Aeoliella mucimassa: one gene and its partner. The protein of the gene in region 2 interacts with the protein of the main gene of each other region in a pairwise test. Links are inferred from orthologs where the notes say so. Each region holds a gene or a part of one and is shown on either strand. Other genes may lie near its edges. The genes, in order: def and Pan181_RS09760.

Region 1 (14,604 bases), 1.6 Mb from region 2 along the record:
AACCTGGACACCCCCGGCGTTCATGACCTACGGCCCCAGTGGCCAGTTGGTCGACCACCCGCGGGCGGCGAACTTCGTCCGCAAGCTTACCAAGGGCCCATACGCGGGACGTTACATCTACTGGTTCCATAACCATTCGGGCAAAGACTACGCCGGCCGCAACCCGGCCTACCTGCTGGGGGGTGTGGAAGTCGACACCCCCCGCGGCAAGGTCATCGAGTGGGGGCAGCCAGTCGCGGTGCTGTACGACGAGAACCCCGAAGTGCGAATCAGCTACCCCGACTTTATCTGGGAACAAGGGCTGTACATCACCGAAACCCAAAAAACAATCGCGCGGGTGCACAAGGTGCCGGGTGAGTTGTTGGCGAAGCTGTGGGAGTGAAGACCGTACTTCTATGAGAGCCGCCGACGCCACTCGATGGGAAGCTCAATCACTTTTGCTGGATCGCCACTCCAATCAGGTTCCAAGCCGTGATCGCGAAGGGCTTCCGTCACTGCTTTGCCGATCATCATTGTCTTCCTATCAGTCCTCCACCAATTTGCCATCGTATCATACCGAATCGACAGTTTGCCATTAAGCAAGGCTTGGACTAAATCCTGACTTTGATAGAAGCAGTATCCACGCCATCTAGAAATCCCTTTAATCTCGTTATAAAGCCCCGTACCATCTGAGGCCATGTAGCCGTAGTTTTCGACGGCGCGAATCCCCGTTTCATTCAGTTGCTCAAAGGCAGCGGTCAATCGATCGTTGTCGGTCGTAGCGGGCCAGGTTGCAGTTGCTTCCTCTAATTCTTTCTTGGCGGTTTGCAATATCTCACTTATTTCCGCTTCGACAGTATCGGGGTTGAGCCCTGAGTCTGGCTCGTCACTAGCAATCTCGTGAAAGAAATCGTGAATTTCTTTCCCTGAGTAGAACCCCGACCTAAACATTGCACTAACTGCTTGCTCAAGCCCTTCGTCATACAGAACTAGTTCGAACATTGCATTATGCCCAGACACCCCCCACCAGCGTCCATCAGCGGCTTCCATTTTCTTCATGCACGGCGTGAAAACTTGGCGTGCAGAGAATAGAGGACGCACGAAGATGACATTATAAGAACACTAGGTCGTGTTGACATTCATGCCAAGCTGATCATGAGTGACGCCAGGCAGAGGAATCCATCGTAGTTTCGATCAGTTTTATCGTATCGTGTAGCGACCCTACGGTAGTGTTTTAACCGGTTGAAGAACCGCTCCACGACATTTCGGAGTTTATAGCGTGTGCGATCGTACCTTTTCTGTCGAAACCCACGGCGAGTCGGAATCACCGGCTTCGCGCCTTGGCGACGAATCTGATCGCGAAACCAATGGCAATCATACCCTTTGTCGGCGACGACGTATTCGGGAGTTAGTCCTTCCAGCAGCGTTTCTGCTTGGTGCATGTCGTGTCGGTTGCCACCCGTCAAAGTCAGACGAACCGGGCGGCCATCGCCCGTTACCGCGGCGTGGACTTTCGTTCCCCAACCTCCGCGCGAGCGGCCCATGGCTTCGCCACCGAGCCCCCTTTTACGCCCGCTGCGTGTTGATGGGCTCGGACCGTTGTCGAGTCGAGTAGCAAGTGCTCCAAGTCGGGCTCTTCGCCCAGAGTCTCCAAGACTTGCCGCCAGACGCCACGCTTGCACCATCGATTGAAACGCTGAAATACCGAATTCCAAGGGCCAAAGCGAGTGGGAAGATCGCGCCACGGCGCGCCTGTGCGGGCGATCCACAACACCGCGTTCACGAACCGACGATTGCTCGCCGCGGTTCGACCGGGATCGCCGGATTTGCCAGGCAAATGGCCTCGAATCTTCAACCATTGTTCGTCTGTCAGTTCGTGCCGTCGCATCTATTCGCTCCTCCATGAGCAGGTAGGGGACGACACCGTGATACCATTTCGACAAAATCTACGCTACATAAATGTCAACACGACCTAGTCTACGCTAATAAGCACTAATCTCATCCTATCAGCGACGATTAGCGTTCATCAGCGGTTACCAACCCTCAGCTCAACGTCACCAACTCCGGCGTCAGGTGCTGGGTGACTACGGAGCCGAACAGCGTGTGGGCGTTGGCGTCGTAGATCGCAATGTCGATGGTCTCGCCCACTTGCCGGCGGTTGCCATCGAACACCACGATGCGGTCGCACATGGTCCGCCCTGTGAGTTGAGTCTGTTGCCCTTGTGGGGCCATCCCATGGCCTTCCCCTCCCCCTTGCGGGGAGGGGCTAGGGGAGGGGGTAATTTGCTCGTTGGCGTTTTGCAGTTCAGCTTCCTTTTTGATTGCCGCTTTACTGAGTCCTTCCACCAGCACCTCGACCTTGCCGCCGAGGAAACGTTGGTTGTCTTCCTCGCTAATTTCGTTCTGCAGGGCCAGCATCTCTTGATTACGAGCCCGCTTTACCGCGTCGGGTACGTCGTCAATCATGTGCTGGGCCCCCTTGGTGCCGGGGCGTTCGCTGTACTTGAAGATAAAGCTGTTCTTGAACCGCGACTCGCGGACCAGGTCCATCGACATCTGGAAGTCTTCGTCGGTCTCGCCGCTGAAGCCGACGATAAAGTCGCTGGTGACCGCCACGTTGGGAATCATCTCGTACGTGCGGGCGAGCATCTCGCGGTACTCGGCCACGGTGTAGCCGCGGCGCATAGTCTTGAGCTGGGCGTCGCTGCCGCTCTGGGCAGGCACATGCAGGTACTTGCAGCACTTTGGCAGATCGCGAACCGCGATCAACAGATCGTCGGTCATATCTTTGGGGTAGTTCGTCACGAACTTGATGCGATCGATCCCCTCGATGTCGTGCAGCGAGGTAATCAGGTCGCTAAAGCGCGTGGTGGTTTCGCCTTCGGTGTATTTGTAGCTGTTCACGGTTTGCCCGAGCAGCGTGATCTCTTTGCAACCCTCGTCGGCCAGCTGGCGGGCTTCGGCTAGAATGTGCTGCGGCGACCGGCTTTGCTCCGGCCCGCGAACACTCGGCACTATGCAGTAGGTGCAGAACTTGTCGCAGCCGATCTGAATCCGCACGTACGCCTGGAACGGAGTCGGCCGCATCGTCGGATCGCGAAGCGGGTCGAAGCTCTCATGGCTGCGAGTGATGTTCTCGCGCGAGCCATCCTTGCGGCCCAGGCTCACTTCGAGCTGCTGCCCGCTCCCTTGCTGCACCTTGCGAATGAGCTCCGGCACCTGATGCAACTGGCCAGGGCCGACCACCAGGTCGACGTACGGCGCCCGCTCAAACACGGTCCGCTGGTGATTCTGAGCCATGCAGCCGATGACGCCGATCACCTTCTCGGGATTCGATTGCTTGGCGTTCTTCAGTCGTCCCAAGGCGCTGTAGATTTTTTCTTCGGCATGCTCGCGAACACTGCAGGTGTTGAAGATCACCGTGTCAGCGGCGGCCGAGTCGCTCGTCAGCTCGTAACCTTCTTTACGCAGCGCGGCAACCACGAGCTCGCTGTCGAGCACGTTCATCTGACAACCGACGGTTTCGATATACAGCTTGGGCATAGGGATGGCAGGAGGGGGCTCAAGGGACAACTAGGAACTTGGAATGTGCGATTCGGGGGGGGCCGTTCAGTGGCCGGCGGCTACTCGCGTGGCAAGCCTGACGCCTTGCGGCGACCGACATCCGCTTAGGCCCGCCGGTTCGCCTTTTCGGCATTGGTCAGCTCCGCTTCCCGGCGGCGATGGGCGTCGAATTGCTCTTTGACTTTTGCTAACAAAAAGTCGCGACGGGACCGCATCATCCGCACCAGCGACGCAATGGCCACCCAGACGCCGATAATTAGCAATATGATGTCCCGACGATCCATCGCGGCAATCCTTGCGGTGGGGCACAAAATCCAGTCGGTCTATGGTACTCGCCCAAGCGGAAAGGCGAAAGGCGAACTAGCCAAAACGCGAAAACCAGCCCACATCGCGGCCGCGTAGTGCTCGATCTGCCAATCCCCTTACTCCGGCGAACCTGGCTGGTTCACAAACCGCCCGCCGCTGTACCCCCGCAGAAAGTCGGCTGCCGCCATGGCCCGCTTGCCGGCTGGCTGCAAGTCGATGATCTCGAGCCAGCCGTCGCCGGTGGCGACCAGCAGCTGATTGCCATCGGTGATAGCACTGCCAGGCTCGACCGACTCGGCCCGCTCGACCAGCTGCACCCGATCGATCACCACCCGCAGTGGCTCACGACCCTCGATTTGCCAAAACCCATACGCCCGCGGCCAGGGCGACATCGCCCGCACGCGGTTTTTGATCGCCGCGGCCGAGTCGCTCCAGTGCAGCTCGCCATCCTGCTTGGCCAGCCGAGGGGCTTTGCTCCGCTCGGCATGCACTTGCTCCACCGGCTCGGCGGTGCCATCCGCCAGCTTGGCGACCACCTCCACAACGGCCTCGGCTCCCAGTTCGGCCAGCCGCTCCTCGAGCTGCCCGGCCGTCTCGTCAGGATCAACCGGCACCCGCTGCTGAGCCAGGCACGGGCCGGCGTCGAGCCCCGCGGTCATCTGAATCACGGTATTGCCAGCGACCGGGTCGCCGTTGAGCACGGCCCACTGCACCGGCGCGGCCCCCCGGTACTTCGGTAGCAACGAGCCATGCAGGTTGATGCCCCCCAGCCGCGTGGTGGCCAGGGCGGCCGGTTTGAGGATCTCGCCGTAGTCGCACACCACCAGTAGGTCGACGTTGAGCGACTCGAGCCGCTCGACCGACTCCGGCAAGTTCACACTCTCCGGCGTCCACAGCTCGATGCCCAGCTCGACGGCGGCCTCGTGCATCGGCGGCTTGGGGGCATTCTTCCGCCCCCGAAACGGCCGCGACACCACGAGCGGCACCGAGTGCCCCGCCGCCACCAGACGACGCAACGTGGGAACCGCAAAAGGACCAGTGCCAAGCATTAAGAGTTTCATTGCGACGGGAGCGGGGTTGGGGATGGATACCACAAAGTCACGAAGGTCACAAAGAAAATTGGAACCGCTGATCGACGCCAATAAACTCTATCAGCGAAGATTGGCGTTCATCAGCGGTTCCCCTTGTTCTTCATGCGCTACGGGAATTGAAAACGCACGAAAACGATTTTTAGGAACACTAGGTCGTGTTGACATTCATGCCAAGCTGATCATGAGTGACGCCAGGCAGAGGAATCCATCGTAGTTTCGATCAGTTTTATCGTATCGTGTAGCGACCCTACGGTAGTGTTTTAACCGGTTGAAGAACCGCTCCACGACATTTCGGAGTTTATAGCGTGTGCGATCGTACCTTTTCTGTCGAAACCCACGGCGAGTCGGAATCACCGGCTTCGCGCCTTGGCGACGAATCTGATCGCGAAACCAATGGCAATCATACCCTTTGTCGGCGACGACGTATTCGGGAGTTAGTCCTTCCAGCAGCGTTTCTGCTTGGTGCATGTCGTGTCGGTTGCCACCCGTCAAAGTCAGACGAACCGGGCGGCCATCGCCCGTTACCGCGGCGTGGACTTTCGTTCCCCAACCTCCGCGCGAGCGGCCCATGGCTTCGCCACCGAGCCCCCTTTTACGCCCGCTGCGTGTTGATGGGCTCGGACCGTTGTCGAGTCGAGTAGCAAGTGCTCCAAGTCGGGCTCTTCGCCCAGAGTCTCCAAGACTTGCCGCCAGACGCCACGCTTGCACCATCGATTGAAACGCTGAAATACCGAATTCCAAGGGCCAAAGCGAGTGGGAAGATCGCGCCACGGCGCGCCTGTGCGGGCGATCCACAACACCGCGTTCACGAACCGACGATTGCTCGCCGCGGTTCGACCGGGATCGCCGGATTTGCCAGGCAAATGGCCTCGAATCTTCAACCATTGTTCGTCTGTCAGTTCGTGCCGTCGCATCTATTCGCTCCTCCATGAGCAGGTAGGGGACGACACCGTGATACCATTTCGACAAAATCTACGCTACATAAATGTCAACACGACCTAGTGTTCCCCCCTTTCGCCTAAGTCCGGGCCTTTTCCAGCTCGCTCCACAGCTCGGCGACTTGTTCTTCGGTGGGGGCTTCGCCAGTGTTCAGGCGGCTTTGGAAGTCGATCTCGAATTCATGCACCAGGTGTCGCACGTCGGCTAGTTCGCCATCACTCAGGCGGTCGATGAACAGGATGCCGTCGAGGTGGTCGGTTTCGTGCTGCACCACCCGCGAGGCGAAGCCGTCGAGGTCGGCCACAATCAGGTTGCCCGACAGGTCGTACGCTTCCAGATGAATCGCGTTGCTACGCACCACGTCGGCGTGCACGCCTGGCAGGCTCAGGCAGCCTTCGTTCCCCTTTTGCTGTCCCTTGGCCTTCGAGATCACCGGGTTGATCACCACCTGTTCCTGGTCCCGCTGCTGGCTGTCGCCGGTCGGGTTCATCACGAACAGCCGGTACGGCAGATCCACCTGATTGGCAGCCAGCCCCACCCCTTCGTGCTCGTACATCAGGTCGAACATCTCCTCCACCCAGGCCTTGAGCTGCTTGTCGACTCGCTTGAGCGGCAGGGACTTGTGACGAAGCGTCGGATGCGGGTAATGGATGACGGAAAGCGACATATGCTCAGGGGGAATGGGGAAAGTGGGCGGGGAAAACCGTGATTATACGAAAAACATCGCACCGATGGCAGCCTTGCAAGCAGCGAACTTGCGTTGACCCTGCTGGTGAGCGATTCTAGAATCCCAGCGGACCGGGCGTTTGCCGACCTTGCCTATCGACTTTACCCTTTTCTTCTCGCCCATGTATCTCGACACCGCCGAAAAGCGAGCCATGATCCCCTCGTGGATTATTTCCACGTTGATCCATACCGCCCTGATTACGCTGCTGCTGTTCTGGATTAGCCGCATGCCGCAGGGCTCGGCCGAGGTCACCTCGCGAGACATCGGCATCGTGCTCAAACGCTCCACCGCCGATGGAGTGAAATTCGAAGGCGAGGACGATAACCTGGCCGACCAGAATTCCACGAACAATAGCTCGAACCCCACGCCGAGCGATCCGGTCGAAGCCCTGCCCGAGATGACTGCCAATAGCAATTCGGCGGAGTCGCTGCCGGAACTGCCGGATGCGGTTGGCACCATTCAGGAGTCGGGCGGAAGCTCCACCGCGGCGGCCGAAGCCGGCGGCACCACCGGCGGCGTTCATGGCGACATCGGCGACAAAGCGGCGGTGCCGTTCTTCGGTGTCACCGGCACCGGCACCAAGTTCGTCTACCTGGTCGACCGTTCGGCCAGTATGGAAGGCCCCCCTCTGCAAGCTGCCAAACAGCAGGTTGGCGAAAGCCTGAAATCACTCGACGAGATCCACCAGTTCCAGATCATTTTTTTCAACATGCATGCGTATCCGATGACCATCAACAACCGCCAGCGCGTCGCGTTTGCCACCGAGCAAAACAAGACAATCGCAGGCAAGCAGGTGCTCGGAGTCACGGCCGCGTTGGGTACCGATCGGATCAACGCACTCAAGGAAGCGTTGCGACTAGGGCCCGACGTGATCTTCTTTCTCACCGACGCGGATGGCCCGATGTCGGCTGGCGAACTCGACGAGGTCGCTCGCATCAACCAACGCTACAATGCCATGATCTGTGCTGTAGAGTTCGGCGTCGGCCCCGATCCGCGGCGGAATAACTTCCTTCGCGAGCTGGCCAATCGCACCGGCGGCCAGTACTGCTACGTGAACACCAACAGCCTGCGATCGAGTCCCTAACCACACTGGCCGCCAGGCCAGGTGAGCTTACCTTCCAAGTTTTGCTGCTGTGCGTCCCCCGCTGAGAAACATGAATCGAATCCTGTTTGCCATCGCGCTACTGCTCGCCTCGCCCGCGGTGGCCGACACCGTAACCCTGACCGGCAGCGACGACGGTGCCGGGCGGATCATGGTCGACGGCCAGGTGGTCGATTACACCGGCAGCAAGCTCACCATCAAGAGCGTTGCCGGCTCGGAACGCAGCTTCCCCGCATCGCGTGTGGTGAAGATCGATACCAAATGGCCCGACGGCTGGCACGACGCGCTCACCGCGATCGACGCCCAGAAGTATCGCGAGGCGGTCGACCTGCTGGCCAAGGCCGCCCGTACCGATAACCGTCCGTGGGTTCGCCGGCTGGCGATGCAGCACCTGATGCACTGCTACGCGGCGACTGGCGACTACATGACTGCGGGGCGGTTGCTGGTGGAACTCGCCAGGAGCGATATCGCGACCCCCGCGCTGGCCGAGGCCCCACTGGCCTGGTACGCGGACGACTCGATCCCTGCGGCCGCGACCAACGAATGGCTCGACAACACCGAGGTGCCGATCGCCCAGCTTCTAGGTGCGAGTTACGCGCTGGCCACTGCCGAGCGAGGTCGGGCCGAGCAAGCCATCGACAAACTACTGAAGTCGCCCGATCCATCAATCGCCTGGTTGGCCGAAATGCAAAGCTGGCGGCCACAGATCGTCACCGCCAAGGCCGACGATGTCGCCCGCTGGGAAACCCGGGTTCGCCAAGCCCCCGAGTCGCTGCAAGCTGGCGGCTGGCTGGTACTCGGCGACGCCCGGCGGCAACTCAAACAGTACGATCCCGCGGCCCTCGCGTACCTGCGGGCGAGTATGCTCGCCAAACCGCAACCGCAGTTGGCCGCCCACTCGCTCTGGCGGGCCTCCGAGGTGCTGCGGCTGGCCGGGCAAGTGGAGGAAGCCACCAAGCTGGCTCGCCAGGTGGTCGACGAGTACCCGCAAACTGCCCCCGCACGAGAAGCCCAAGGTGTGTTACACTAAGCCGCGTTGCACAACCATGTTTGTTTTGGGCGGTCGACGACTCCCCCCGACGACGGGCGGCCACCGCTCGTTGTAAGCACTGCTAAACAAGGACGACTTAGCTTGCCTCGCCATCTTCTTCTACTGCTCACCACGTTGGCCACCGCTGGAATGGCCAGCACCAGCTACGCCCAGAACGACGGCGCAGCTCAGCAGCCCGCCGCTTCGGCCGACTCGTTCATCGATATCATCTTCTCCGGCGGCATCGTCGGTTTCCTGATCGTCTCGCTGCTGGTGCTGCTATCGATCGCCGGCATGGCGCTGGCCGTCGAGCATCTGCTGACGATTCGCCGCAAGAATCTGATTCCCGACGAACTGGTCGCCGGACTCACCGAGAGTCTCGCCCAAGGACAGGTGGGACACGCGGTGCAAAAGTGCGAATCGTACCCCTCGGCCTTGGGAGCGATGACCAGCGCGGCCCTGGCCGAAGTCGAAGCCGGTTGGCCCGCCATGGAGAAAGCGATGGAAGAAGAAGCGGCCGAACAAGCGGGGCGGCTGTTTCGCAAGATCGAGTACCTTAGCCTGCTCGGCAACATTGCTCCGATGGTGGGACTGCTCGGCACCGTGGTCGGTATGATTCTCGCCTTCCGCGAAGTGGCCGACACCCAAGGGGCCGCCCGCGCGGGGCAACTCGCCTCGGGCATTTACCAGGCGCTCGTCACCACGGTCGGCGGCCTGCTGATCGCCATTCCGTCGCTCGCTGCGTACGCGGTGTTTCGGAACCGGGTGGATGGCCTGATGGCCGAAACCGTGTCGACCACCCGTCGCCTGCTGGTGCCGGTGAAGAAAATCCTGCTGAAACGCCAGAACAACCAACCAGGGCAATCGACCTAGTCGCCCCTTTGCTATCAGCACGTCGTTGCCCACGGTTCCCTCACGATGCGAAACGATCAACATCGCAAACCGGTTTCGATGAACATGACGCCGATGATCGACGTCGTGTTTCTGCTGATCATCTTCTTTCTGGTTAGCAGCCACCTAGCACAACAAGAAACGCAGATGGAACTCGACCTGCCGACCGCCAGCACTGGCGACGAGTCGGTAGAGACCCACACCGAGCGGATTACCATCAACCTAAAAGCCGATGGCACCGTGCTGCTCGGCGCGAGCGAAGCCACTCTGGCGGAACTCGACACCCGCCTGGCCTACGAACGGGGCCAAGCTGGCCGCCCGCTCGAAGTACGCATCCGCGCCGACCAGGGCATCGCCTTCGGCGAGGTCAAACCGGTGCTAGTCGCGTGCGCCAAAGCTGGCATCTGGGACGTATCGTTCGCCGTGACCGAAGAGTAGCTGCCGAAGAGTAGCGGAGCACTTCGGCCGGTTAAGCCGCTTTGGTGCGTGGCCAGCGGTAAAGGGCGAACGCCAGCAGCGATGCCGCAAGCAGTCCACAAGCACCTGGCTCGGGAACCGGCAGGGTCACTACCCAACTAGCGTATTCCCCGTCCGGATTCACACCGGCACCAGCGATGGTTTGCCCGTTGGCGGAAATCGCCGCGGCCGAAGTGAGTGTCCAGCCTTCGAGCTCCTCGGCCAGGCCCCATTCGTCCGAGAGCCAGTCTTGCAGAATGTGAAGCTGACCATCACGCCAAATGACGGCTCGATTGTCGAGAAGTAAGTCTGTTTGCATGTCCACATTAACGAAGAGCGGGTAGTCCTTGACTTCGAGGATGGCATTTCCGACGATTGTCCCCCCGTCGCCAGAAACGCCGATTGCCGAGCCCGACTCGAATCCAGCCGGCAGTGGCAACTCGCTGGCAATACCATCGCGCCAGACGGTGGGCACCGATAGCCTTATTTGGTTGGATGTCGACGGCAAGTAGTTGTAGGAACTGCCAATAACCGCGGTTCCATCTTCCGACAAGCGGGTAACACTTAGATGCTCGTTCCCCTCCACTGGCGTCAACTGGTACGATTCCCCCGAATCATGCCAGACTGCCGCTCGTTGCGACCATTCATTCGATGCTAGAACCGAAAGCACCAAGGGATTCACTATCGATAGGAAATAGTCCGAATCCGATAACAACATCGTTGTACCATCACCCGAAACTTGGGAGGGAATGAAGTTCACCTCGGGATCCACCACGGGAGCGGGTTGCAGGCCAGTCTGCTCCGTCCATACAAATCCACTGGAACCATGGACACCGACAATCACTCCACCGTCCGACGACATGGACGAAGCACTTAGATAGTCCCCTACGACGATATTGTCGCGCAGGTAGTTTTCTCCCTGCGGGGTCGATAGGTACGACTCATAATGACGATACTCGCCAAGCAGCAATGCCTGCTGGCCGTCATACGAAAGATCGCGTACCGATACAGGTGCGCCACCGATATAGGTGTCGGTGCGGGGACTCCCTTCGAGTATCACTCGCTCCCGATCTTTTAGCGAATAGGCAAATCCACCCGATCCGCAATCAAACCTGGCACAATCATAGATCGCCCCGACTGCGTGACTCGAACCGGCGACCACCGTCCCGTCGCCTGAAATGGCCGTGATATTGTAAGAATTCGAAAATATCGAAGACGCGTGGCCTAACACCGTTTGGTCGTTGATGGGAATAAACTCGGCAGCATGGCTGGCAGACGCATAGCCGGCTGCGATAAAGATAAGTCCCCAGACGGTCCACGAGCGATCGCGTGATGTTGTCGACATGGTTTGCCCCAAAAGGTTAATTGCGCTCTTCCGCATTCACTTCTTCACACTAGTACCGGGACTCGCCGGTGTCAATAGACATTGCCGCGTCGGCGACAGCATTCCTCTCCCCGGGGGACATGCTTTTCCAGGGGGGTAACGGGTGACTCTCGCTCGGCCAAGTGGCCAAAAATAACGCTTGCAATCGCGTCTTCAACTGCTCTAATAGATATACACCTGAACCCTACCGTTCTTTGACAACTCGCCTGCTTCCCTCTTCTCGCAAACCTGTTCGGGGCGTGCTTCGACTTGCGTATTGCCCCCACTCGAAATCGCCTGGGGGCAAAACCGACGCCCCCAAAAATGGAGGCTTTGCCGTAAGTCGTGCTGCGACTGGCACTTAGGACGACGGGTTTGCTCGCCAAGAAGCGAATAAAGCCCCCACGAATCGATGTTCGCCGTTAGCGAGTGGGGGCAAAATCGTAACCTACTGCGACTGCACGAGTTACGACGATTCGTTTAGCCCCCACCTGATCGCGTGGGGGCAAAACCTCGGTTGAGTGCGGAATGGCTCGCCGGTGAAGCGACTTGCTTGTTGAGCAACTTACCTGCTGAGCGAATTGCTTGCTGCGGTATTCGCCCGCTGCGTTACTTGCTTGCAGGGGCTGCTTCGATGACTTCCATCATTCGCAGGTAGATGCCATGCAGCCGATCGTGCCCTGCTGGCTTCGACCCATTGCGCTCGGTCACGTAGAACACGTCGACCACCTGGTCGAGGTGCGTGCCGATCTTGGCAAAGCGAATGCTGAGGTTCATCTCGTGCACCGCTCGGGCGAGTTCGTACAACAGCCCGATGCGATCGAATGCAAAGACTTCGATGATGAGACTGTCTTCGGAGATGTCGGTGTTGAGTCGCACTTCCGACTTAAGGGTCGATAGCTCTTCCGCGTCGTTATGGGCGTCTTGTCCCCAGATGCGGCGGAACTTCGGCGGCTCGTCGGAGTCGATCGCTTTGACCATCGCCTTGCAGAGTTTCTCGAGACGCTCTGGCGCGCTCGGCTCTTTGCTATCCTTGTGATCGGTGTCGGTCGCCTGGAAGCGAAGCAACAGGATGTCGTCGTGCAGCGCGGCGGTCTCGGCGGCCAGGATGCTCATGCCTTGGCTCCGCAGCACGCCGGCCATGGCCGAGAAGATACCCCGCCCGACGCCTTGGCTCACACCGGCAATGAACTCGACGGTTTTCGACTCGGCAATGTAGTTGGCGAACGCGATGCCTTGCCGCTCTTCGAGCGTGGCAAAACTGCGCAGCGCCTGAGCGATGGTTTCCGGCGCAACGGTCGTGACGAACGACTCGGGCAGCCCGCGGAACATTTCCTCGTACCAGTGATCGTGCTGTTCCTGCTGCTTGAGCTGACTCCAGACCGCGTGCCGGGCGGCCTTGCGGCGAGGCAACTGCTCGACGTCCGGCGTGTCGGTAAGCAACGCCCGGGCGCGACGATGCAACTCGCCGAGCACGTTAACCTTCCACTGGTTGAGCACGCCGGGGCCGACTGCCGCCAGGTCGGCACAACTCAATGCGTAGAGCATGTCGAGCTCTTCGGGAGTCTCGATCTTGCTGGCAAACTGCCGCACGTAGTCGGCGTTGCTCGTATCGTGCCAGAGCGCTGCGTGGGTCATCCACAAATGCTTCTGCACCAGCCTGGCAGCCAGGGCGGTTTCCTCGTCGGTCAGGTTGAGCCGCGGCCCGATACGACGGGCGATTTCGGCTCCGGTTTCACTATGGTCGCCTGGCAAGGCCTTCCCCAGATCGTGCAAGAGCAACACCAGATGCAACAACCACTTTCGCGTGAGCTTCCGATACACATGCCCCGCGTGGTCGCTCCGCTCGCCGAGCTTAGTCGCCTCGCCGACGGAGCGAATGCAATGCTCGTCGACCGTGTACTTATGATAACGATTGAACTGCAACAAACAGCGCGCTGCGGTGAAATCGGGCAGCACCTTTTCGAGGATGCCAAGCTCGTGCATCCGCCGAAGCGCTTCGACCAGCAGCAATGGGCTGTCGAGCATCTCGCGAAACCGCCGCACCGCCAGCGGCGTGAGTTCCATCGAATACGCTGGTGCGGAGCGATAAACGTGGTACCACGTTTCCTGGGCGATGCGTTTGTCGTACAAGCGCGCCAAGTCGACCAGCTTGATCGCATCCTCCAGGTTCTTCGCCAGCTTCGTGGTGCCAAGCTGCGTGGCCGAGATCTCCCGCGTGCCCATGCGGAACTCGGCCGACAAAGCTTTGCTAAGCATCGGCTCGAGCACCCACGACATCACCGGCGGCGGCGACACCAGGTCGCACATGCGGGTGGTCAGGAACGACACATGGCTGGTATGCCGAAAGTAGTCGCTCATGAACAGCTCGACCGGCAGCATCGCTCCTTTGTCGCGAATCTGGAACTTCTCGGCAATGCGTTTTTGCTCGGTGCGAGTCAGCACGTCGCTGCCGCTGTTGGAGCCGAAGTGCATCTCGTTTCGCACATGCAACAAGTAGCTTTGGGCCGACATCAAACGTCGATGATCGAAATTCGAAATCACCCCTTTTTGCAACAAGCGATTGGGATCGGACTCGCCGCTTTTGGCAAACCACAACCAACGCAACAAATGAATATCGCGAAGACCACCCGGCGTGCGCTTGATGTTGGGCTCCAACAGATAAACCGTTTCGCCAAACTTATGACGCTCTTCCTTGCGAGCCATAATGAACTCGCGACAGAACGCGGTGCCGCGACGTTCGACCATTTGCTGGAACGTCCGGCGGAACTCCTCGAACAGCGGCAAACTGCCGATGACCAAACGCGACTCGATGAGCGACGTACAGATCACCGTATCGCTGCGGGCCAGGCGGACCGCCTCGGCAACGGTTCGCAAGCTGTGCCCAGGCTTGAGCCCGGTGTCGAACAGGTCCTGAGTGAGTCGCTGCGTGAACTGCCGAACGGCATCGTCCTGAGCCCCGGCGTACAGGATCATAAGATCGACGTCGGAACAAGGTGCTTGCTGCCGGCGACCATAGCCGCCTACCGCGACCAGCGCGACCCGCTCGCGGAGCTTCTTGCCTTGGTCTTCGGGCATGCTGTCGAGCGAGGCTTCGAACAGCTTGAGCAGCACCTGGTCGATCACCGACGAAATGCGGGCGCAGACCTGCACGCT
Region 2 (14,737 bases):
CCACTTCCTCTTTCCAACTCCTACGCCCCTTGCGTCGAATCTGACGAATTGCCTCGTCCCGGGGCAAAGGCTCCTCCGCAGAGTTGCCATGTTGTTTGATCTTGGCGTTGTGCTGCGGCGGAATCACCGGCTCAATGCCTTCGGATTCCAGCCCTTCATAAACCTTCCACTTGTCGTAACTACCGTCGCCGTGAAACTTTTTTACGGGCTGCTCCACCTGCTCCAGCATTTCGGGAACCGCATCGGCATCGTGGCAACTGTTCTCGGTCAAAATCTCCGCCACAATCTCGCGGGTGTCAGGATTCACCGACAAATGCAGCTTCCGCCATGTCCGCCGCTTCGACTTGCCATGCGTCCGCATCTTCCATTCGCCCTCGCCAAACACTTTCATGCCGGTGCTATCCACCACGATATCGATGTCGCCCCTCTTGTTAGCGATATCGAGCGAAACATTCAGCTTGCTGGCTCGCTTGGCGAGCGAAGAATAATTGGGAATCGCTGCCTCGACGCCCAACATCGCCACCAGCGAGCGGCCGAATCCCTCAGTCTGCCGATAGGGAAGTTTCAGCAGTTCGCGAATCGTCAGCAAGCACTCGATCGCCGTATCGCTGAAGACAAAAGGGCGACCGACTTTTGTCTGGTCGTTAGGATGTTCCCAGTTCTCCAACGCCTCGTCGCTAAACCAAATAGTGATGTTTCCACGCTCGATGAGCGACTTGTTATACTCCTTCCAGTTCGTGACTTTGTAGGTTCGTTTTTCTTTCGTAGCCATGTTCGATCTCCGTAAAAAAGGTACGTGGTTCCATTCCACGTTAGTTTTTACGGAGGTTTGTGACTAATTGTTCAACAAGGCCAATCGATAGAGAAGTTTGCCGAGCCGAAGTTGTAGTAAGCTTTTCGCGTTGTTGGCGCCTGGTAGTCAAATGGCTCAACTTGTTCCCACCCATTGGGGTTGCAAAGCCACTGATTTGACACTTGCCCCTTGCAGTGAGGTCCATCCCAGTCGGCTTCACGAAACTCTCGCACTCTCATTTCTTCCGGCGGGGGCCCAAGTTGTTCATCGTATCGTTGCGCCCTCTGCCAAACGGATTCGATTTCAGAAAAGACAAGTTGGTATAGCCAATCGGATTTCCACCCCATCGCAGTCGATGCCTCCAATGAAATCTGCCACTCCCATTCCTCACTCCGCGTAAACCACCTGCACCAGCACCAACCCCAACGCTGGTGCATTTGGGCCTGCCGCGCGGCGGTCGCGGGCGGCGAGCACTTCGAGCATCCAGTCGGGCTGGCGGGCGCCGCGGCCGACCTCGACCAGCGTGCCGGCGATGCCGCGGACCATGTTGTAGAGGAAGCCATCCCCTTCCACTTCGATGTCGACTTGCTCCCCTCCGCTGCCCCCCTGCTCTACTGTGGCCCGAATAATCGTGCGCACCGTCGAGCTGCGTTCGGAGCCAGTGGTCTCGAACGAGGCGAAGTCGTGCCGGCCCACCAGGTGCGCTGCCGCCGCTTGCATGGCCGCCACGTCGAGGGTCTGTGGCAAGTGCCAGCGATACCGCCGGTCCATCAGCGGCCGCACCCGCGAGTTGTGGATCTGGTAGCGATAAAGTTTGCGCAGCGAGTCGTGCGTTGCATGGAATCCGGCCGGCGCGTCGACCACCTCGGTCACCACGATGTCGTCCGGCAACTTGGCATTGAGCCCCTGCCGCAGTCGCTCGTGCGGCAACTGGCTAGCCGTCGATACGCCGACCACCTGCCCCACGGCGTGCACCCCCGCATCGGTCCGCCCGCTGGCGGTGAGCGTCGCGTCCTCGGCAGTTATCGCACGCCAGGCGTCGGCCAACGCCGCCTGCACGGTCGGCTCGTTCGGCTGAAACTGCCACCCCGCGTACGCGGTGCCATCGTAGGCTACGGTGAGTTTTAGCCAGCGCATCGGAGGGGGAGCAGATTCGTTCACCGCAGTTTGAGCTTGGTTAGGAGCTGATTTAGGGCTTCGCTCTCGCCAAGTGTTTCAATTGCCTTGAGGGCTTCGTTTACTGAAGCACAATCGACAAACGGAAAACTGCGACTCGTCAACGCTTCGGCGTATTGATCGCCATCGACCACGAGGAAGTACAGCTGCTCGTCACGAATGAGCCAGATTTCGGGAACACCCAGTTTGCAGAAGGTCTCGATACGGTCGACGGAGCTGGAGTGGATATCGACTTCGATGACCAAGTCGGGGGGCGGCACTTCATTGAGGTCGAGTTCTTTGACGCCTCGCATCTTGGGCTCATTTTCAATCCAGAAACAAGCATCAGGTTCCACGCCTCGTTCAAGATCCTCGCGGCGATGCGTTGTCGAACCTCCACCCGCAATGGCCGTCCCTCGCTGGAACCGAATCACGTGAATCAGCGAAACTAGCAGGTCAATGCCATACTCGTGTGGGTACGAAGGGCTCACCGTTTGTATCTCCATCAAACCACGATCGTAGCTTACGAACACCCGTCGGTCGCCGAGGCTATCGACGAACTTCGCATAAGTCTCCCAGCTTACCCCTTGCAGAGTGATGCCGTTTTCCCACAGGGAGGGAATCGCGGATGTGTTGGTGGCAGCGTTTTCGTGGGCGATTGACATTGTTCACTCAGTGGGGGGCGGCAGGGTCCCTTTCTTACGTTCACTCTATTTTACCCCAAGAATCCTCACCCGCCAACGAAGGGCTAGAGTGGCTGGTGTCCCGCATTGGCCGTGGAGCTTATCATTTCGGGGGTGCCCCCCTGCCCTTCAGGAGCTGCGAGTATGGATCCCCATCAGGCGTTTCGCGTGTTTGTCTATGCCGACTGGGTAATGACCACCGCTGCCATCGTGGCGCTCTGCCTGGCGGTGATTCTCGCCATCTTTGCCCTGCTGCCGTCGAATAAGTCGCGCCGTCGCACGTTATGGCGGCGGGCGTTGTTCTCATTGGTGGTGTTCGCCATCTACTTCGGCATGCAGGCGTCGGTCATGGTGGGCCTCTACAGTCACGAGAGGACCACACTCTCCACCCTGCTGTTTGGCGTGCCCGCCCTGCTGCTCGCGATGGGGTTGAGCGTGGCCCTCGTCCGCGCGGCGAAGTCGGTCTTCTCGCCGGGCGGTCCCCAGCGTCGCCAAACTTTAGGACGGTCGCTATTGGCCATCGTGCTGCTAACGATTGGCCTCGCCCCGCACGTCACGACGCTGCTGCTCCCCTACCTCACCGTCATCCATCACGACAACCAGCCCGGCACGCTCGTTACCATTGGCGACCCGGTGCCCGAGTTTGCATTCACCACCCTCGACGGTGTTGCCATTCGTTCCGACGAACTGCGAGGCAAGGTGGTCGTGCTGAACTTCTTCGCCACGTGGTGCGGCCCCTGCCAGACGGAATTGCCTCACTTGCAAACGCTGTGGGACGACTACCAACACCACCCCGACTTCCGCCTGTACGTCGTCGGCCGCGAAGAGACCACCGAGATCCTCAAGCCCTACCAAGAGCAGCACGAATGGACCTTCCCCCTAGCGCCCGACCCCGACCGCGCGGTGTACGACCAGTTCGCCACCCAGGCGATTCCCCGGACCTTTTTAATCTCGCGAGATGGAGTGATCGCCTACGAATGGACCGGCGGCTGGGAGGAGGAGATTCCTAAGCTCCGCAAGCTGCTGGATCGGGAGTTGGCTAAGTAGGCGAACGGTTAGGAGTTCGACACGAAGCTTGCCAGCCACCCAGGTTCGGGCGATACTAAGGTCAATGATTTGCAGGAGGAGAGGAGTTGGTCGCTTGTTCCTGAAGGAGTCGATGATGCGTCGCATAGATACTCGGTGGATTGGCTGCGTCGTGCTGGCCGCTTCGGTTCATATTCTGTTGTCTTGTGATCTACGATGTTGCTTGAAGCAAGCTGGCCGAATTTGCCCATACCGATCCAGTTAGCCAGTTTATAAAAACAAGCGTCGCCGCGAGAAGGTGCGACGCTCGTTTGGAATAGCCAGCGACTGATGCTGAGGCTAGAAACCCAAAATACACGATCGCAATAAATGAATAGAATAGCCAAAGGGTTGGGTCAAGGGTATGTATTGACGTCAACATAGGAATGGATATGCCGTTGAACTCGAGTGACCAAATTGCGTTACGAGGCAGCATTCCATTAAAGATGAATGGTCCCTTATAGGTCAAGGCATTCCACACATCCAGGTTCATCCCGAGTGTGCAACAGAGTTGCGAAAACAAGTATGTGCAGTAGATGTGTGCAACCGTGTATCCCATGGAAAGAGTAGGGAAGAATTTGACGGGCATTTCTACGCCAAGCAATTCGAATTCATCTTTCTTGCGGTTTCTGATTAGACAGACAGTCGCGGCAAACAAAACGCCGCCAACGAGGACGGTGTTTATGTAGCCTGCGCGGGTAATGGCGGACTCAATTGCAAGTGTATTATCCGTCATTTGCTTCTGACTTCGCGGAGAGTTGCGAGAAGGACGTAAATCCCAATGAAAATTAGCAAGCTGGTGAAGTTGATCGACATGTTTTGGATTCCATTAGCGAGAATTGTTATGTTTACCGGATCGCGTCGAACGACATTGATTTATGACCCCGTGCGGCCCGGAACTCCATGTGCAACGGATTGCTATTGGGGATCTATGGCGTTTACCTCAGGCGCGGCGGCATATATGTTTCTGAAAGTATCTGTATCACGCATTGACCTGAACAATGGCCATTCATTGAGATCTTCATAGGTGAGTTTATTTGATTCAAGTATGCCGGGGAGTATCTGGAAAAACCGGTCTTCATCATCTAGAAGCGCTGCTTGGGCCAGAGTATATTTCTCCTCCTTGGCGGAAAAATCTTCATCTTCCACCTCACGCCGTTTATCCTCGAATTTGCCCTGCCATTTCAACGCTTGCCAATAATTGATTCGTGCGGTCAGGCGGGCGATTTCAGGTTGCTTCATGTCGCCGGCAAGAAAGTACGACAAGTTTTCCGCGATTTGCCAACGCTCGGCACACAAGTGGTCGTAGCTCAATTCTAGAATTACACCTGCTCTTTCAACATCATCCGGTGCTATTTTCTTCCATAGTTCGAACGCAACTAGCAATAAGAAACGTTCAAATTTGTCAATTGCCTGATCAAGATATCCCTGAAGTATTTGAATGGGCATACCAACCGGAACCTTCGACATCACTGATTCCGGCACTTTGTTCTGGTAGATCTTATTCATAATCCCGCCGTTATGAACGAGGAGGTGTCTGCGCTGGCAAGCTTCTATTAGGTTGTCTTCGAAGTCACTCAGGTATCCCATCGACAATTTGAGTGTATCCTTCAGAAAACTTGTCCAATCGCTGAAGCTACCGCGTAATACACCTTCGATTCGTAGGTCAATCAGATAGGAGCGTGCCTCATCCACAGATCCGATTGTCTGCAGTTCCTTCAGGGGCAACTGCTTGTCTGATACTTGTGCCGCATCAGGGTACTTCTCAAAAAAAAGATGGAGTAGCTGTGACAGAAACCACTCGGCTGAACTGACTAGCGATATGAGAGAGTTTTGATAAAGGAGCCCCGTTTGGTAGGAACGCTTAGTCAGTTTCTTCATTAGCTCGTCGAAGGCATGTTCTCCAGGCCCATCGATGCTGATCTTAGCAGATTTCTGGTGGTCACCATCTTCGGAAACTTCTATATGGATGTCTCCATCAAACTCACTTGTAAGCTTCGATTTGAACTCCTCATCCAGCTGGAGGTCTTCGGAGGCGAGCGATGAGATTGCGAGCAGTGCGGGCGCGAATGCGCTCGGGTCCGATCCCAACGCGTCCTTGTGTGCTTGGTCTAAAACGGGGTGGACTAGTGAAACAAAATCACGAAGCGTCTCTAGGTTGTCTGAGTACCTTCTGATCGGAGCAGCGAAAATTTTCTTCCTAGCCCGGTAACACGAAGTCTACAACGCACCGCCGTATCGTACTTTAAAGACAGGAAGATGATACATGCATTCGCTTGTGTCATGTAATACGACGATAACAGTTTTACCTAACGACGATACTTTTGTCATGGAAACATCTTATCCCCATCCAACTGCCAGTCAATACAAATAGCGGCAAAGTCGCCGCGGCCCCACGTAGACATCCTGGTTTCATGCGATAGGCGGCTCGCTACTGAATTGGGAGAGCAGAAGCTGCTCGAACAGTTCTGATGCAGTGGTGTTTCCTCTGACTGCAATTCCATGAGTTACCATTTGCAGCCGGTTGACTTCGTTCTCAGCGGCTGTGAACCAACTCGGCCCCACTTACTGGTTTTCGGGCGGAGCTAGCCGGAGAGAGCGGCCTGGTACTCGATAGCTGTGAGTGGGAGGGAAAATATCATTCGCCTACTGCCTGTTTGCTATTTTCCAGCTTTTCACTCGCAATTGGCCACCGATGGTGTTCTAATGGACAGGTGGAGGGGGCTATCAGCTCCCGGCTATAGGAGTTTAGTGATTGGAGGTTTGTGTGAGGTGACGCTTTTCGTGAGATCGAACTTCTAGCAACGCGCAGGCGAAGGGTTGCTTGCGTGGGCGTTCACTGCTGCGCGTGTGGGTAATGCGGTGGTGGGGCTGCGTCGCTGGAAGCTCCTGGACCCACCCTACTATCCTTTCTAACTTCCAACTCCCAACCCCTAACTCTCAACCCAGAATAGTTTCCCATGGGTGGGAATCTATTTTGGGCAACTATCGCGGAGGTGTTGATGTAAGTAGATGGCTACAAACGACTTGCGATAAGTGCGCAGCGTGAAAATAGATTCCCACTCGATGCGTTTTGGGAAATGGGAATCTATTTCGGTGTGAAAACCGCTGGTTTTGTAGAGTTGCGCGAGATTCAATTTTCCCACGTGTGGGAAAATTGGGAATCTATTCGCAAAGTACCAATCGGGCACTGCTGCCGGAGGTAATAGGGGGAGTCTGGTGCGTTTTGCTAGCACCAGACTTGCGCCCGATTACTTGCTGCTGGCTACCAGCAGTTCGGCGATTTGCACCGCATTGGTGGCCGCGCCTTTGCGGAGATTATCGCTCACGCACCAGAACGCGAGGCCGTTTTCGCAGGAGAGGTCCTCGCGGATGCGGCCGATGAACGTGGCGTCGTCGCCGTCGCAGTCCTTGGGCATCGGGTACTCGCCGGCCGAGAGGTTGTCGATCACTTTGATGCCAGGCGTGGCAGCGAACAACTCGCGGGCTTCGGCCACGGTGATCTTCTTCTCGGTTTCGACCAGGATGCTCTCGCTATGGCAGTTGCTCACCGGCACCCGCACGCAGGTGGGGCAAACCTTGATTGAATCGTCGCCAAAGATTTTTTGCGTTTCGAACACCATCTTCATTTCTTCCGAGGTGTAACCTTCGTGCTTTTCCGAACCGATTTGCGGAATCAGATTGAAAGCGATCGAGTGGGCGAACGTCTTGTTCTCGACTGGCTTGCCTTCGAGGGCAGCGCGGCTGCTGTCGACCAGCTCGGCTTGGCCGGCAACGCCGGCGCCGCTGGTCGCCTGGTAGGTGCTGACCACAACTCGGCGGATCTTGCCGGCTTCGTGAAGCGGCTTCATCGCCAGCACCATTTGGGTGGTCGAGCAGTTAGGGCTAGCAATCACGCCGGTGTGGCTCAGCGCGGCGTCGGGATTCACTTCCGGCACGACGAGCGGTACCGTGGGATCCATCCGCCAGAAACCACTTTCGTCGACCACCACGCAGCCGCGCTCCTTGGCCCACGGCACAAAGTCCTTGGCCACGGGGTCGGGCGTGCTGCCGATCGCCAGGTCGATGTCGTCGAACGCTTCGGGGGTCAGTTCTTTGACCGTGTGTTGCTCGCCTTTGAACTCGATGGTCGTACCGGCCGACCGGGCGGAAGCCAGGAAGGTGATCTTCTTATAGGGGAAGTCACGCTCGACAAGCAGTTGGCGAATAATCTTACCCACCGCACCGGTGGCACCTACGATGGCAATCGAATCGAACACGGAAAAGCTCCCAAAGCAACAGAAAACCGACCTGCACCCGCTATGAAGCGAGTGACACCCCCTGCCCTGCCCTGGTTCGGGGGTTACAGAGGGATCGACCAGTATAAATTGCCTGAGCGGTTCGTACTAGCGGATGATGGGGGCCAAATCCCGGCGATTAACCGGAATCGAGCTGCTGGACATAACAGTGAATCGCCTGAAGTACCTCCTGCGGATGCGAAACCGGCAATGCATGACGCCCACCCTGCACCACGACATCGGCGTCGATATGGCGGATCGGAAACGTGGTATCACAGGTGCCATGGATTTGGCAGATCGGCGGGAGCATCGCAGGAGCGGGAGGGTTCCAGGTACAGAGCGATGCCATCGCCCAATGATGCCAGAGCGACAAACGCCCGACGCTCGCCCGCCAGCGGTGGTGAAACCTACTGGGGAGAGTGGACCCGAGACCGCTTGCGGCTCCGAGCACCCGCATGGTGCCAGCGTGTCCCACTAGTCGACCAAGGCGGTAGAAGAATGGCAGCTGATGCGGGCCACGGATGCTGGAGATCAGTATGCAAGCTCGCGTTGGCAAGATGCTGGCGATTTGTTGAGCGAGCACTCCGCCGAACGAGGTACCTACGAGGATCGATGCTTGTGGGAGCGAATCTGCGACTCGCGCGGCGAACTCGCCTAAGCGCTCCCCCCGTTCAACGGAGGGGTACTCGACGTGTCTGGCATTCCGCAGCGAAGGAGAGATGCGACAGTAGATTGGGTAGTTCTTCTCCACGCCGGGCAGTAAGCAGATTGGAGGAGAGTCGATCGACATGCGATAATCACGAAAGGAAGCGAATTAGCTCTCACGAAACTTACGCGAGCGTAGCATATTCGCAGCGACGTTCCTGGCTCGGCGGGTGCTGCCATGTGAGACATGTATCCCGCAATTCGTGGGGGGTGCTGCTATTCGGTCTGCTCGCCCAGCACGAACAGGGTGACTCGTCGGGCGAGGGGGTCCATCACCTTGCAGACCGTGCTGGGGTAGACGAATGCCAGGTTGCCGATAAGCATCACCAGCCCGAACGTGATCATGCCCATGCACAGAGCGATGAACAGGTGCATGCCGATGGCTGTGGCCAAAAGCCAGGGACGGGTGAACCGTGGCCAAATGAGGAACGGATAAAACAGTTCGAAAAATACCGTGGAGTGGGCCAGCAGGTGGAGCAACCACGGAAAATGGCCGAGCCAGGTGACATCGATCGACTGATAGCCAGTATTGGCAATCGACAGCCAAATGGACTCCCCTGTCCACCAGGTAACGCCTTCGAGTTTGCCGAGTCCCGCGAACAGGTACATCGAACACATGTGAAGTTGGATCAAACGAATCGCCAGATTGGCCGACCAACTATCGAGCACGTCGCTGCTGCCGCCGGAGCGGATGCGCCAGAGTCGGTCGAGCGAGTAACGGGCGCCGCACGGCCCGAGCATGAGATAGAGCGCGAGCATGCAGTTCACCTTATCGAGGCCGAAGTACGCCCCGGGGGTAACGCGAATCGCATACATGATGGCAAAAAAAGCACTAAGCACTGCGACCCATCGACTGAACAGTCCGATCATCAACAGGAAGAAACAGGTGAGCGCAACGATATGCACCAGCCAGATCAGCCAGGGAGATTCCAGGTGTTGGAACAGTGTCCAAGCGAAACTGGGCCATTCTCCTTCGGCCGCGGGTCCATGTTCGACGCGGAAGTAGTCGATTGGCAACCACCCGTTGGGGCCGAAGAACGAGTAGAGGTCGCGGGACCACACCAAATGGGTGTAAAACAGCATGGCTCCCGCGAATACACGAATCGCGGAGAGGGTGTTGGGCGAGACCGCGGTAAACCAAAATCGGTTCCAGGCGTCCCACACATCGCACCAGTACTCACCAAGAGCATCGCGCAGGCTATTCATTGGGGACTCCTTCGGGAATGGTCTCGACAGGAGTTCCGGGCGCGGGGGTCTCCTCGGCCGAGCCCAATAGCTTGGCGTCGGCTGCTTCGACATCGGCTTTGGTTTGCGTGATGCGAATCTGCTGCTGAACGAGTTGGGGGTCGTCGATCGGGCGTCCTTCGATTGCCAGATCGGGTTGGCCAAGCCATTCCTCGTAAGGGACGATGCCCACTACTTTTTCGGTGACCGTTACCGACTCAGCATTGTACTGGCGAACCAGTTGCTGAGCGAAACGCGTGAGCACGTACGGTCGGCGATTGGCAATATCGGGATGAGGCATCTCCACTTGATCGGCCAGCATTTTGTAACGGTGGTACCGCAGTCGCGGCCACATGCGATCGGCGTCGGGCAGTACCCCTTCGCCTTGCTTGATGACCTGACCTTTGTCGTCGACCACCTGGTATTCGTATTCCACGATCATGCTCGGCCCGGGATCGGGACCAAAGAAACCATGGCCATGATTCAAATAGAGCGGTTCGGCATACCAGCGAAGCCACGGCGAGCGGGCGATCGCCGTGGCGGTCGGCGAAGGCTTCGAGCTGTAAGCGAAAGGATAGAAGAAGATGATGAACACGTGGAACGCCAGCACCAGAGTCAGCAGGACGCGAACCCACAGGCTCGGACCTTCGGTCGGCTCCGCCGAATCGTCGGTCGACCGCTTCTTCTTGGGAGGGGCTTCCTCCTTCTTGCCGCCGGTGCTCATGCTTTGCCTACCAGGTTCGTGTCGCTCCAGAAACGCTAGAAAGGAGTAATACGCATTCTAATTTAAACCTGCGCGTTTGAGCCGCCATCAACATACGGGGCGGCACAGACGGTTTTGATGAGTTCTTCGTTGAGCACGGCGGTCCGCCATGCGGTCATGGCCGCTTCTTCCAAGTCATCGTAGTCGTCGTAGGCCCGGTTGCTCCAGAAGTGGCTTTTGAGGTAATGCCAGAGGTTTTCGATTGGGTTAAGTTCAGGGCTGTAGGGCGGCAGTTGCACCAGCGACACGTTTTCTGGGACCTGAATTGCCTTGCTGGTGTGGAAGCCGGCGCCATCCCAGATCATCACGGCGTGCTCGCCCTCGGGGATCGTTTCGGAGAACGATTCCAAGAACGAGTTAATGATCTTCGTGTTCAGTTGCGGGCTCAGCAGGCCCTCGGCGTGTCCGGTTTCCGGGCAGACCGCCCCAATCACCCACAAGTATTCGTATTCGGTTTGACGGACGGCGGTCGGTCGGGAGCCCCGCTCGGCCCACAGGTTGGTGTTGGTCCCCTGCTGTCCGAACCGTGATTCGTCCTGGAAGTAGACCCGCAGCTGTTTATGGGGATGCTCCGCGGCGATCTCCTTGATTCGCTCAGGCCACTCCCGCTTGAACGCCTCGATCTTTTCAGGGTCTGCTTTGCGATGACGCGGCCTGGGACGCAGGTAGCTGTAGCCCAATCGGTGTAGCAGCCAGTACACCGCAGGCAACGACCGCCTCACGCCGAACTCCTCGGCCAAGATGCGTTGGAAGTCCTTGCCCCGCAACGAGCAGACAAGGTCTTCGCTCGTTGGCCCTGCCGCGAGACGCTCACGAAACGTCTGCTCTTGGTCGGCTGTGAGTGGCAGGTTCAACGACCCACCGCGGTGGTCGTCCAGCCCCGCCAGCCCGTGTCGATTGTATCGGGCGACCCACTCCTGGCACGCCCGTCGCGATAGCCCAACAGCGGCTGCCACAGCGGGGGCCGTCCAGCCCTCGTGACCTAAGATCAGAATCCGCAACCGCTTGGAGCGATTGACGTTCTTCTCCACACGCTCCAATCGCTTTAACTCCGCAAGCGGAAGATGCCCCGCCACTTTCATCGCGACCTCCATGTTCTCGGAAAGTCGCATTATGATGGGGGGAATAGGAAAGCGCAATAGAAAGCGCGCAGCTCTTCTTTAGAATGCGTATAACTACCAAAAATGCCTAGCTTACCCCAAGGCCAATTATGCGGGACCTGGCTGGCTGAATGTAGCCCACCCCCCTGCCCTGCGGTTTCGGCACAAAAAAAGCCACCCTCAACCATGCGGTCGAGGGTGGCTGGGTCGACTTGTTGCCAGGCCGAGCCTGCGAGGGCGTCGGCGGCTGGGCTTGAGTCAGTCGCGAAGCGCCAGGGCGTTTTCGCCGAAGTGGAAGTCGAGAGAGGTCACATCGCCTGCGTGCAGGGTGATGGTCTTCTCTTGCTTCTGACCGTTGGCTTCCACCACGATCTTGTAGTCCGACCAGTCGCGGCCAGCAGCCAGCTTGGTGGTCACGAACTCACGCTCGGTACCGGTTTGCTGAGTGGCAGCGCCAGCCAGGGTTACCTTGGCTTCAGCGGGAACGTTCAGCTTGAGCGTCGTGGCGACGGTTTCCACCGCAGCGGGAGCCGAGAAGGCGAGCAGCTCTTCGCCACCGGCGATGAGCGTGATCTGCTTCGACTCGGTCACGGTTTCGCCGTTACGCTCGTACTCGACGCGTACGTCGTACGAGTAGCTGCGACCAGCTTCAAGACCGTGCGACACGAACTGACGCTCGGTGCCGGTGCTGGTGGTCAGGTAGTCGTTCACGTACACCTTGGCATCGGCGGGAACTTCCACGCGAAGGGTGCCGCTGCCGGTGGTGGTCGAAGCGTACGACTCGTACTTGGTGGCCGGCGTGTTGTCGGCGCAACCACAATCGGAAGTCGTGGTTTCGATGTAGGTCGGTGTGCTGTAAGTTCCGTAGCTACCAGACGAGCCATACGAGCCGCTGCAGCCATAGCATCCACTGCAGCCATACGACACGGTGTAGCCACTGCAGCCGTAGCAGCCATAGCAACTACGTGCAGCGCGACGGGCGGCAATACGATCGTGAATACGAGCCAGCAAGCCATAGTGGCCATAGCAACCCGAGCAACCGTAGCTACCGTAGGAGCCGGTCGAGCCATAGCTACCAGACGAGCCATACGAAACCGTGTAGGTACGGCCGTAACTACCGTAGGATCCATAGCTGCCGGTCGAGCCGTAGCAACCATGACATCCCCAGAATGCATCGGACTGGCCAGCCAGTGCGAGCATTGCAATGAGAGCGAACGCGGTGGTGATCTGCTTCATAACGAATTGGTACTCCCTGTTTCACCTGTCGAATCAAAAACCAAAACCGTGCTTAGGGCGGAGGTCACGGTAGTGTAGCGCCGCGGCTCGAACTGAGTCGCTGGAATTTTTACCCAAACGCTTCACGGGTTAGCGATTCGCGCCAGGCACAGTGCCCCCACAAAGACAACTAAGAATACCAGTTGATTGCTTCAAATCAAGCAAATAGCGTAAAAACCGCGGGTCAGAGTGGTAAAGCCGATTGTGCTGGGTGGGAAATCCACGAGGTTTGGTCTGTCGAGATAAAAAGTGCGATTTTATGAAGCTTTTTTCACTCCGCCGACACTTCGATGCCGTCGAGATCGAGCTCGCCGGTCGCGCCGAGCAGGCCGATGCGGATGATCGCCTCGCGGCTGTGAACCGGAACTTCGATGTCGCGCAGCACATGAATCCACTCGAATGAATCGCGATAGGGACCAATCGCCTCGGTGGCTAGCATCCTGCGACGCTTGTCGTAGAACGTGATCGCGACATACGGCCATTGGTTGCGATCCTGCCCTGGGCGGATCGACTTGCCGCGGATGTGGAACTTGACCGACAGCTTCGAGACCTCGCGACCGTCGATGGCAAACCCCTGCAGGGCACGGCAACCGCGGCCTGGTTCCTCATTTGCGAAATGGATGTACCGCTGGCCGTCGGCCGCGTCGGCCGAGTTCTCGATGACCGTCGCCTGACGCAAGTAGTGCCAGCCTTCGGGAAGCTCTTTCTCGCCGACCACGGTTTCGAAGCTGCCGTTGGCTACCTCTGGGCGGGTGGGGTCGGGCTGCAGTTGTCGCTGGTCCTCGGCGGTGCCGGTCATCGGAACGAACAGCGTCGCCCGCAGGGCTTCGGACTGAAGCTCCCCTTCGCGTTTGCGGAACAAGTACAGGTTCTGCTGGTAGCGTTCGCCGACCGGCACGATCATCAACCCACCTTCGGCAAGCTGTTCGACGAGGGGATCAGGGACCTTCTCTGGCGAACAGGTGACGATGATCTTGTCGAACGGGGCATGTTCTTTCCAACCCTGAAATCCGTCGCCGATCTTCGTGTGCACGTTGTCGTACTTCAATCGCTTGAGCGTCTTCGCGGCGGTCCTGCCCAGTTCGGGGACGATTTCGATCGAGTAAACGTCTTTGACCAACGGGCTCAGCACTGCCGCCTGGTAGCCGGAGCCAGTGCCGATTTCGAGCACGCGGTCCGTAGGTTGCGGGTCGATCTGCTCGGTCATGTACGCCACGATAAACGGCGGCGAAATCGTTTGCTGCGAGCCAATCGGCAACGCCATGTCGTAGTAGGCCCGGGCGCGTTGGGCGCGGGGCACAAACTCGTGACGCGGCGTGCGGCGGATGGCCGCGATGACCCGCTCGTTCTCAATGCCGGCGCCGGCCACCTCTTCGTCGACCATCAAGTCGCACAATTGTTCCCAATTGCTGAGCGACTGCGCATGACCGATGGAGCTGGCGAAGCAGCTAAAGAGAACGAGAAAGTACTGGAGTTTTATGGCATTCATGATCGAAAGGCGGGCGAATGGGTCGCTCGTGTAGAAAGGGATAATGGCATACAATCCCAGCATACCACGTAATCCCGCATGACCAACTTTTTGATATGACAACCGAACCAACCACTACAAACGATCCGCTGGCACTGCTCTGCGAAGCGATGGAGCCCAGCCGCCAGATGGCGTATTTCGACCACGCCGCGCTGTCGCCCCTTCCTCG

What was found.
Region 1: the proteins of Pan181_RS09760 (region 2) and def interact in binary tests that used the Escherichia coli proteins (3 or more experiments, as listed by UniProt). The link is inferred for Aeoliella mucimassa from one-to-one orthologs.

What each region holds. Positions count from the first base shown.
Region 1 is NZ_CP036278.1:857,414-872,017, reverse strand. What follows is about bases 4,753-7,508. They hold def (peptide deformylase), read right to left. Parts: upstream 6,547-7,508; coding sequence 5,959-6,546; downstream 4,753-5,958. Other genes in these bases: Pan181_RS03515 (vWA domain-containing protein), read left to right, coding at 6,728-7,508; fmt (methionyl-tRNA formyltransferase), read right to left, coding at 4,753-4,910. Also shown: Pan181_RS03555 (sialidase family protein), read left to right, coding at 1-382; Pan181_RS03550 (DUF6891 domain-containing protein), read right to left, coding at 394-1,038; tRNA (N6-isopentenyl adenosine(37)-C2)-methylthiotransferase MiaB, read right to left, coding at 2,023-3,522; Pan181_RS03535 (hypothetical protein), read right to left, coding at 3,648-3,827; more of fmt, read right to left, coding at 3,966-4,752; more of Pan181_RS03515, read left to right, coding at 7,509-7,690; Pan181_RS03510 (tol-pal system YbgF family protein), read left to right, coding at 7,761-8,738; Pan181_RS03505 (MotA/TolQ/ExbB proton channel family protein), read left to right, coding at 8,841-9,611; Pan181_RS03500 (ExbD/TolR family protein), read left to right, coding at 9,657-10,067; Pan181_RS03495 (hypothetical protein), read right to left, coding at 10,099-11,430; glnD ([protein-PII] uridylyltransferase), read right to left, coding at 12,058-14,604. UniProt on the Escherichia coli protein: Removes the formyl group from the N-terminal Met of newly synthesized proteins. Requires at least a dipeptide for an efficient rate of reaction. N-terminal L-methionine is a prerequisite for activity but the enzyme has broad specificity at other positions.
Region 2 is NZ_CP036278.1:2,417,582-2,432,318, reverse strand. The notes cover bases 5,952-8,840. They hold Pan181_RS09760 (aspartate-semialdehyde dehydrogenase), read right to left. Parts: upstream 7,956-8,840; coding sequence 6,948-7,955; downstream 5,952-6,947. Other genes in these bases: Pan181_RS09755 (alpha/beta fold hydrolase), read right to left, coding at 8,113-8,763. Outside these bases: Pan181_RS09790 (IS5 family transposase), read right to left, coding at 1-772; tRNA pseudouridine(38-40) synthase TruA, read right to left, coding at 1,181-1,954; Pan181_RS09780 (Uma2 family endonuclease), read right to left, coding at 1,951-2,613; Pan181_RS09775 (redoxin domain-containing protein), read left to right, coding at 2,776-3,678; Pan181_RS09770 (hypothetical protein), read right to left, coding at 3,869-4,432; Pan181_RS09765 (hypothetical protein), read right to left, coding at 4,615-5,787; Pan181_RS09750 (HTTM domain-containing protein), read right to left, coding at 8,895-9,884; Pan181_RS09745 (hypothetical protein), read right to left, coding at 9,877-10,626; Pan181_RS09740 (IS630 family transposase), read right to left, coding at 10,689-11,777; Pan181_RS09735 (TIGR03000 domain-containing protein), read right to left, coding at 12,024-13,001; Pan181_RS09730 (protein-L-isoaspartate(D-aspartate) O-methyltransferase), read right to left, coding at 13,312-14,529; Pan181_RS09725 (aminotransferase class V-fold PLP-dependent enzyme), read left to right, coding at 14,625-14,737.